Regions from separate parts of the Lysinibacillus pakistanensis genome, predicted to be linked through region 2. Evidence: riboswitches for the same ligand, from Rfam matches in the RefSeq annotation. Region 2 holds a riboswitch; each other region holds the start of a gene.
What was found. A riboswitch is a leader RNA that binds a small molecule or an ion and turns the genes downstream of it on or off. The one in region 2 is predicted to bind lysine.
Positions count from the first base shown of each region.

Region 1: linked by a shared signal. The riboswitch ahead of QNH24_RS01410 (amino acid permease) and the one ahead of QNH24_RS19095 (aspartate kinase) in region 2 are both predicted to bind lysine.
Region 3: linked by a shared signal. The riboswitch ahead of QNH24_RS12845 (transporter substrate-binding domain-containing protein) and the one ahead of QNH24_RS19095 (aspartate kinase) in region 2 are both predicted to bind lysine.

Region 1 covers NZ_CP126101.1:285,329-287,663, forward strand. The annotation lists gene QNH24_RS01405 (CynX/NimT family MFS transporter) at 1-647, opposite strand, end outside; lysine riboswitch at 826-1,002, shown strand; gene QNH24_RS01410 (amino acid permease) at 1,086-2,335, shown strand, end outside.
Region 2 covers NZ_CP126101.1:3,820,224-3,822,558, forward strand. The annotation lists gene QNH24_RS19095 (aspartate kinase) at 1-1,021, opposite strand, end outside; lysine riboswitch at 1,154-1,332, opposite strand; gene uvrC (excinuclease ABC subunit UvrC) at 1,372-2,335, opposite strand, start outside.
Region 3 covers NZ_CP126101.1:2,610,316-2,612,650, reverse strand. The annotation lists gene QNH24_RS12850 (amino acid ABC transporter permease) at 1-333, opposite strand, end outside; gene QNH24_RS12845 (transporter substrate-binding domain-containing protein) at 523-1,389, opposite strand; lysine riboswitch at 1,508-1,694, opposite strand; gene odhB (2-oxoglutarate dehydrogenase complex dihydrolipoyllysine-residue succinyltransferase) at 2,084-2,335, opposite strand, start outside.

The sequences.
Region 1 (2,335 bases), 1.7 Mb from region 2:
CATAAAGGTGAACGTTCTTTCGTTTTCTTAATAGTGGGCTCAGGCTTATTAAACTTTAATTGTGGAATCCAAATTAAAATGGTTAACACAACTAAAATAAGTGCAATAGCCAGTGCTCCTTGCCAACCTAGAGATGATTGGGCAATAGGGTAGCTAATCCCAGCACCGAGTCCTGCTGTTAAATTCATGGACATTGTAAAAAATGCCATAAGTAAGCCTACATGATAAGGAAATTTTAACTTGAGTAATCCCGGAATAAGTACATTTCCAAATGCAATAGCAACACCTATTAGCATAGTTCCAAACACAAGTAGACTTGTTGTTCCTAATGAGCGTAATACAATACCTAATGCTAAAAGGATAGTGGATAAAAATAATGTTAGCTCAAGTCCCAATTTACGTGCAACAACTGGTGCAAAAGGCGATATAATCGCAAAAGCCAGAAGAGGTATAGTGGTTAGAAATCCAGCTAATACATTTGATATACCTAAATCTTCTCGTATAAAAGAAATAATAGGTCCCACAACTGTTAATGGCATTCGTAATGTCGAGGCAATACAAATAACCCCTATGACTAATAATAAGGTAGCACCCCTCCAGCTAATTTTCCTGCTAGGATAACTAGTTGAATCTTCATTTGTTGTCAAAATAAATCCCCCCTGTTTGCATTCAATTATAATTAAACCACTATACTACTTTATCACATTATTAAAAATAGTAGAATATTCACAAAATACAGAAATTTACTCATTGTATTGAAATGTAAAATGTCTTATGTTAAACTAATACACATCATAAATTTAATATTTATATGCCTCATGTTAGTATTGAGGTAGAGGTCGCGGTATTTATGAGTATGCTAATGGAAATGACAAGCATTGGTGAGATTAGCTGAAAGGAAATACTGCCGAAGTGTGAGGGGACTTGAAAACCTCATGCTGGGGCTGTCTCCGAAAGGAACAGAACTGTCACGTTTGAACAACGTGTTGTGCTATCATTTAGAAAAAACTGAGGATTAACTTAGCCATCACAGTGTTCATGTGATGGTATTTTTTTGCCTCTTATATTAGGAAGGAAGCTATATCGTGAGTGAGATAAAAGTGAATCAGCTCGGTCATAAAGCGCCAAAGCTGAAAAAAGAATTGAAAAGCCGTCATATTACAATGATTTCTTTAGGCGGTACAATTGGTACGGGGCTTTTTTTAGCCAGTGGTGGTGCCATTGCACAGGCAGGTCCTGGCGGTGCATTACTAGCCTATGCCCTAATTGGTATAATGGTGTACTTTTTAATGACAAGCCTAGGTGAGATGGCAGCCTATATGCCATCCTCAGGCTCATTTAGTACGTATGCTACGAAATTTGTAGATCCAGCTTTAGGCTTTGCACTGGGCTGGAACTATTGGTATAACTGGGCAATCACAATTGCGGCAGAAATCGCAGCTGTATCATTAATTATGAAATATTGGTTCCCAGATAGTTCATCTGCAATTTGGACAGTATTATTTATTGCTGTTGTTTTAACCTTTAATTTATTATCTGTAAAAAGCTATGGAGAAAGTGAATATTGGTTTGCTATGATTAAGGTGGCAACTGTGATTGTGTTCATTATTATCAGCATATTAATGATTTTTGGTATTTTAGGTGGACAGGCACCTGTAGGCTTTACAAATTTCTTTATTAGTGACGGACCGTTTCATGGTGGTTTCCTTGCTACATTCGGTATTTTCCTAGCAGCGGGATTTTCATTTCAAGGTACAGAGCTTCTTGGGATTACAGCTGGTGAAACGGATGACCCTGGAAAAAGTATTCCGAAAGCTGTAAAATCTGTATTCTGGCGTATTCTTTTATTTTATATTTTAGCAATTGGTGCGATTGGGATGTTGATTCCATTCACAGATGAACGTTTATTATCAGAAGATATTGCTGTATCGCCATTTACACTAGTGTTTGATCGCTTAGGCATTGCCTTTGCTGCTTCCCTAATGAATGCCATTATTTTAACGGCCATGCTATCAGCTGGAAATTCAGGGCTATATGCATCATCTCGTATGCTATGGCAATTAGCTGTGGATGGACATGCACCAAAATTTTTCACAAAATTAAGCCGTCGCGGTATTCCAATCTATGCATTAATGGTGACATTAGCTGTAGGGTGCCTTGCATTTTTAGCATCATTCTTTGGTGATGGAGTAGTTTATATTTGGCTTTTAAATGCCTCAGGAATGTCTGGCTTCATTGCTTGGCTTGGAATAGCATTTAGTCATTATCGATTCCGCCGAGCTTTCGAAGCGCAAGGCTTAGATCCACAGTTGCTACCATATAAAGCAAAGCTATA
Region 2 (2,335 bases):
TTGCCAAGCCAACTTCAAAATCAGCAAAGCTAAACCCAAGCGACAATTTACTTTCTTCTAGAACACGTAATGCTTCTGCAAACTCTTCTTTCAAAATCGTAAATGATACAGTCGGTTTAAGACCGTCAATGATCGCTTGCACGATGATATCTACGTTAATGCGATGATTTGCAAGTACCGTAAAGATATCTGCCAACGAAGCATCCGAATAAGCATCATACCCTACCGTTAAACGAATAACATCTGATTCATAGGCAACACCACGTACAATTAAATTTTTTTCCATCTCAACTTCCTCCTTCAATAAAGTACCTACTGTATCTATTTCATTTGATCGAATAATAACTGGTATTTGAAACTTCTTTGCTAATTCTACAGCTCGTGGATGTAAGATATGTGTACCTAAATTCGATAACTCTAGCATCTCATTATAGGAAATTTCCTTTAATTTTTGTGCACCGTTCACATGGTTTGGATCAGCAGTATAAACGCCATCCACGTTCGTATAAATATCCACACGCTCCGCATCCAGTGCTGCTGCAATGGCCACAGCCGCCGTCTCTGCTCCACCTTTACCAAGAGTCGTAATATTTTGTAAATGATCAATACCCTGCTCCCCAGCAACTACGACAATTTGCTTCTGTGCCAAATGCTCTTCTAGTCGACTTACATCTATATAATCAATGCGTGCGTTAACATACATTGCATCTGTTTGAACACCTGCCTGCCAGCCTGTTAATGACACTGCATTATAGCCTTCTTCCTGCAAGGCAATGGCCACTAAGGCACTTGATAGTTGTGAGCTCGTTGAACGTAGCACATCTAATTCACGCTTAGACGCTTCATCAGATAAATCCTGTGCCATTTTTGTTAATTCATTTGCTGAGCTTATCATTGCTGCAGTGACAATAACTACATCATGACCTTTTTCTTTTTCATGAATTGCCTTTTTCGCAATCTTAAAAATATGTGCTGATGATGCTAATGTAGCACCGCCAAATTTCATTACAATTCTTGCCATCCTGAATCTTCTCCTTTTCATCATCACTAATTTGACGTAATTTCTATTCGGAGTGTCTACTAGAAAACCAAAAAAGCAGCTTTCACATAACGTGAAAGCTGCCTATACATGTACAATAAAAAAACCTTGCGCATGTGTGATAGCTCTCCGAAACGTTTAGAATCGACAGTCTTACATTTCTTAAATGCAAAACCAGTACAACATCGGAAACAACGATGCTCCACTTCGGCAAGCTCCCCTTTCATACATCTTCACAGGATTTGTTCATCCTCTGATGTACTACTTTTGAATCTTGCACCTCTATCATCACTTAAAATAGTGAATGTATGTTATTAAACATTAGCATATGTCTATTCCTTTGACAATGTCTGTTCCTGAAAATAGGTATATATATGACTAGCAAGATTAGCAGGCATCCCAGCCTCTTGTAATGCTAACTCACTTGCCTCTCGAATTTTTTTGACAGAACCAAAATGCTTTAGTAATTGCTGTTTTCGCTTTGGACCAATACCCTCAATCTGATCGAGAACGGATTGAATAGCATGCTTTTCGTGCTGCTGGCGTAGGAATGTAATGGCAAACCGGTGTACTTCGTCTTGAATTCGTTGCAATAAATAGAACCCATCACTTGTGCGCTTTAACGCAATGACCTCAGGTGGATCACCAAATAGAAGCTGTGATGTATTATGCTTTTCATCCTTCGCTAAGCCAGCGATTGGAATGACCAGCCCAAGCTCATCCTCTAATACTTCTCGTGCAACTTCCATTTGTCCCTTCCCTCCATCTATTAAAACTAAATCTGGTAGGGGTAATCCTTCCTTTAGTACACGAATGTAACGACGACGTATTACCTCCTGCATCGCCCCATAGTCATCGTGCTTAGCAGCTGTCCGAGTTTTATACTTCCGATATTCTTTCTTTGCAGGCTTGCCATCGATAAATACCACCATTGCAGATACAGCATCTGTTCCATGCATATGACTGTTATCAAAAGCCTCGATTCGTAAAGGTGTGGAAATTCCCATCGCTTCACCCAGTGCCTCACATGCACCAATTGTTCGTTCTTCCTGACGTTCAATGAGCTGGAACTTAGCTGCTACTGCGATTTCAGCATTTTTTGTAGCGAGGTCAACAAGCTCTTTTTTTTGCCCACGCTTTGGCGTCAATACCTTCACATCTAATAATTCTGTTAAAATCGCAGCATCAATAGCTTGTGGGATAAAAATTTCCTTTGGTTTAATATGCTCTAGCTTTTCGTAGAATCGACCAACAAATGTTAAAAATTCCTCCTCTGCTTCCTGATAAATCGGAAAA
Region 3 (2,335 bases), 1.2 Mb from region 2:
ATTCAAAGAAACTACTAAAATACCTGCTGTAATAAAATGCATGTCGATACCAAATGCTATATCCAATCCGTAGAAGACAACCATCGCTTGTACAATCATTGGTGTACCACGGAAGAATTCAACATAGCATGTTAGTATAAAATTAATCAGCTTTAAACTGTAAAACTTTACACCTTTTTTACGAACCGGAATGGTATGCATAATCCCGATGAAAAATCCGATAAATGCACCAATAATTGTACTAATACTCGAAATCAATAAGGTATAATACGCACCTCGTAAAAACATTTGCCAGTTGTTCTCTACAATAGAGATAATCCATTCAAGACTCATGATGTTCCTCCTAACAACATAGTGTTGCTTGTTTCTTCTTTATAATCCTAGCTATCTGCCATGATAAACACGATTGTTCTACTATTTTATGAAATGTTTAGCTAAGACATTATCATTATTTAGAGAGGTTCTCATTGAATAATGATGAAATGACATTGCACGGACTAGCAAAGAGTCCGTGCATTCATGTTATTGCGCTGCTGGTTGTTGCTGAATTGCTTCTTCCATAATTGTTTGGCGATCATCTTCTGAAATTCCTTTTAAAATTTCATTGATTTTGTCAAGATTTGCATCACCTTTACGTAAACCAACTGCGATGGATGTGTTAGAAGGATCTGTATCAAAGCCTTCTTCAAACGCTACATATGCGAATTTACCATTAGCTGCTGCAGCTGAAATACCTTCAGGACGTTCTGCTACATAGCCATCAATTTTGCCAGCCTCTAGAGCTACACGCATTGCTGGGAAGTTATCCATAGCAGTTTGCTTTTGTACATCTTTGATTTGGTCAATCACATTGTAGTTTGAAGTGTTTAATTGTGAAGTAATTTTAGCACCGGAGAAATCCTGAATTGATTTTGCTTTTTCATATTTACTCCCTTTTTTAATAACCATTACAAAATCAGAAGTATAGTAGTTTTCAGTGAAATCAATCGTTTGCTTACGTTCCTCAGTAGGAGACATCCCAGCAATAATAGCATCAATTTTATTGGATTGAAGTGCTGGCACTAAACCATCCCATTCCATTTTGACAATCACTAATTCTTTTCCTAAACCTTCAGCGATTTTTTTGGCCATTTGAACATCATAGCCGCCTGCATACTCTGCATTATCTGCAATTTTTACTGCGCCATTTGCATCATTTTGCTGTGTCCAATTGAATGGAGGATAACCAGCTTCCATCCCAATACGGAATTGTCCACCATCTTCTGATCCACCTACATCAGTACCAGCATCTCCAGATTTACCTGAATCCTTTTTGTCGCCAGCACCACAAGCAGCTAGCACAATTGCTGTCATAATAGAGATCATTACTAACAACCATTTTCTTTTCATGAAAAACTCCCCTTTTCTGTAAAAAAATAAGACAACTGTACTAAAAAAGACCTAAGCTTTGAACTTAGGTCTTACCTTTAATTGACAGTTGCCCAAATCCTCACTATAATTTCCATGTTTCCGAGATAGCACAACCTAGTAAATGTGGAAAGCAACTTACTAGGACAGTCCTGCACTTATTCACTGCAGACCCAGTATAAAAGTACGAGCTCCTTTTATACTTCGGCGATATTTCCTTCTCCATTGCGTCTTCGCTTGCTTGTACTCAACAATGGACTAATAAATACCGCGCCTCTACCTCACAACAAAATTAATGTGAGGTTTGTTTATTTAATTGATATCTAGATACTACTATAAAACGAACTTATTCGTCAAGATAATTTTATCATTTTTCTGATTAATGACAATATTAGGGTTTTATCTATTATAAATCCATTATTTACTTTTGCAATGTAAGCAAATATATTGAAGTTTTAGTGAAAAAAATCGCAAATTATTACCATTGATAGTAATACTAGCATTCCAAAAGTACCTTTAAGAACAATGGTGTTCACCGTACAATGTTTCTATCCATCACGTTGAAGGTTCTATCCACTACTTTGGGGATTCTATCCACCATTTTGGCATTTCTATCAGCTAATTCTATCTTGCATATAAAAGAAAAAGCCCTGCACAAATCGCAGGGCTTTGGAAATTAAGAATTTAATAATAAATCTTCTGGGTTTTCAAGTAATTCTTTTACTGTTTTAAGGAAGCCTACAGAATCTTTACCATCGATAATACGGTGGTCATAAGAAAGCGCTAGGTACATCATTGGGCGAATTTCTACTTCACCATTCACTTCAACCGGACGTTTTTTGATGGAGTGCATACCTAAGATACCAGCTTGTGTACCATTCATGATAGGTGTAGACATTAATGAACCAAATACACCACCATTTGTAAT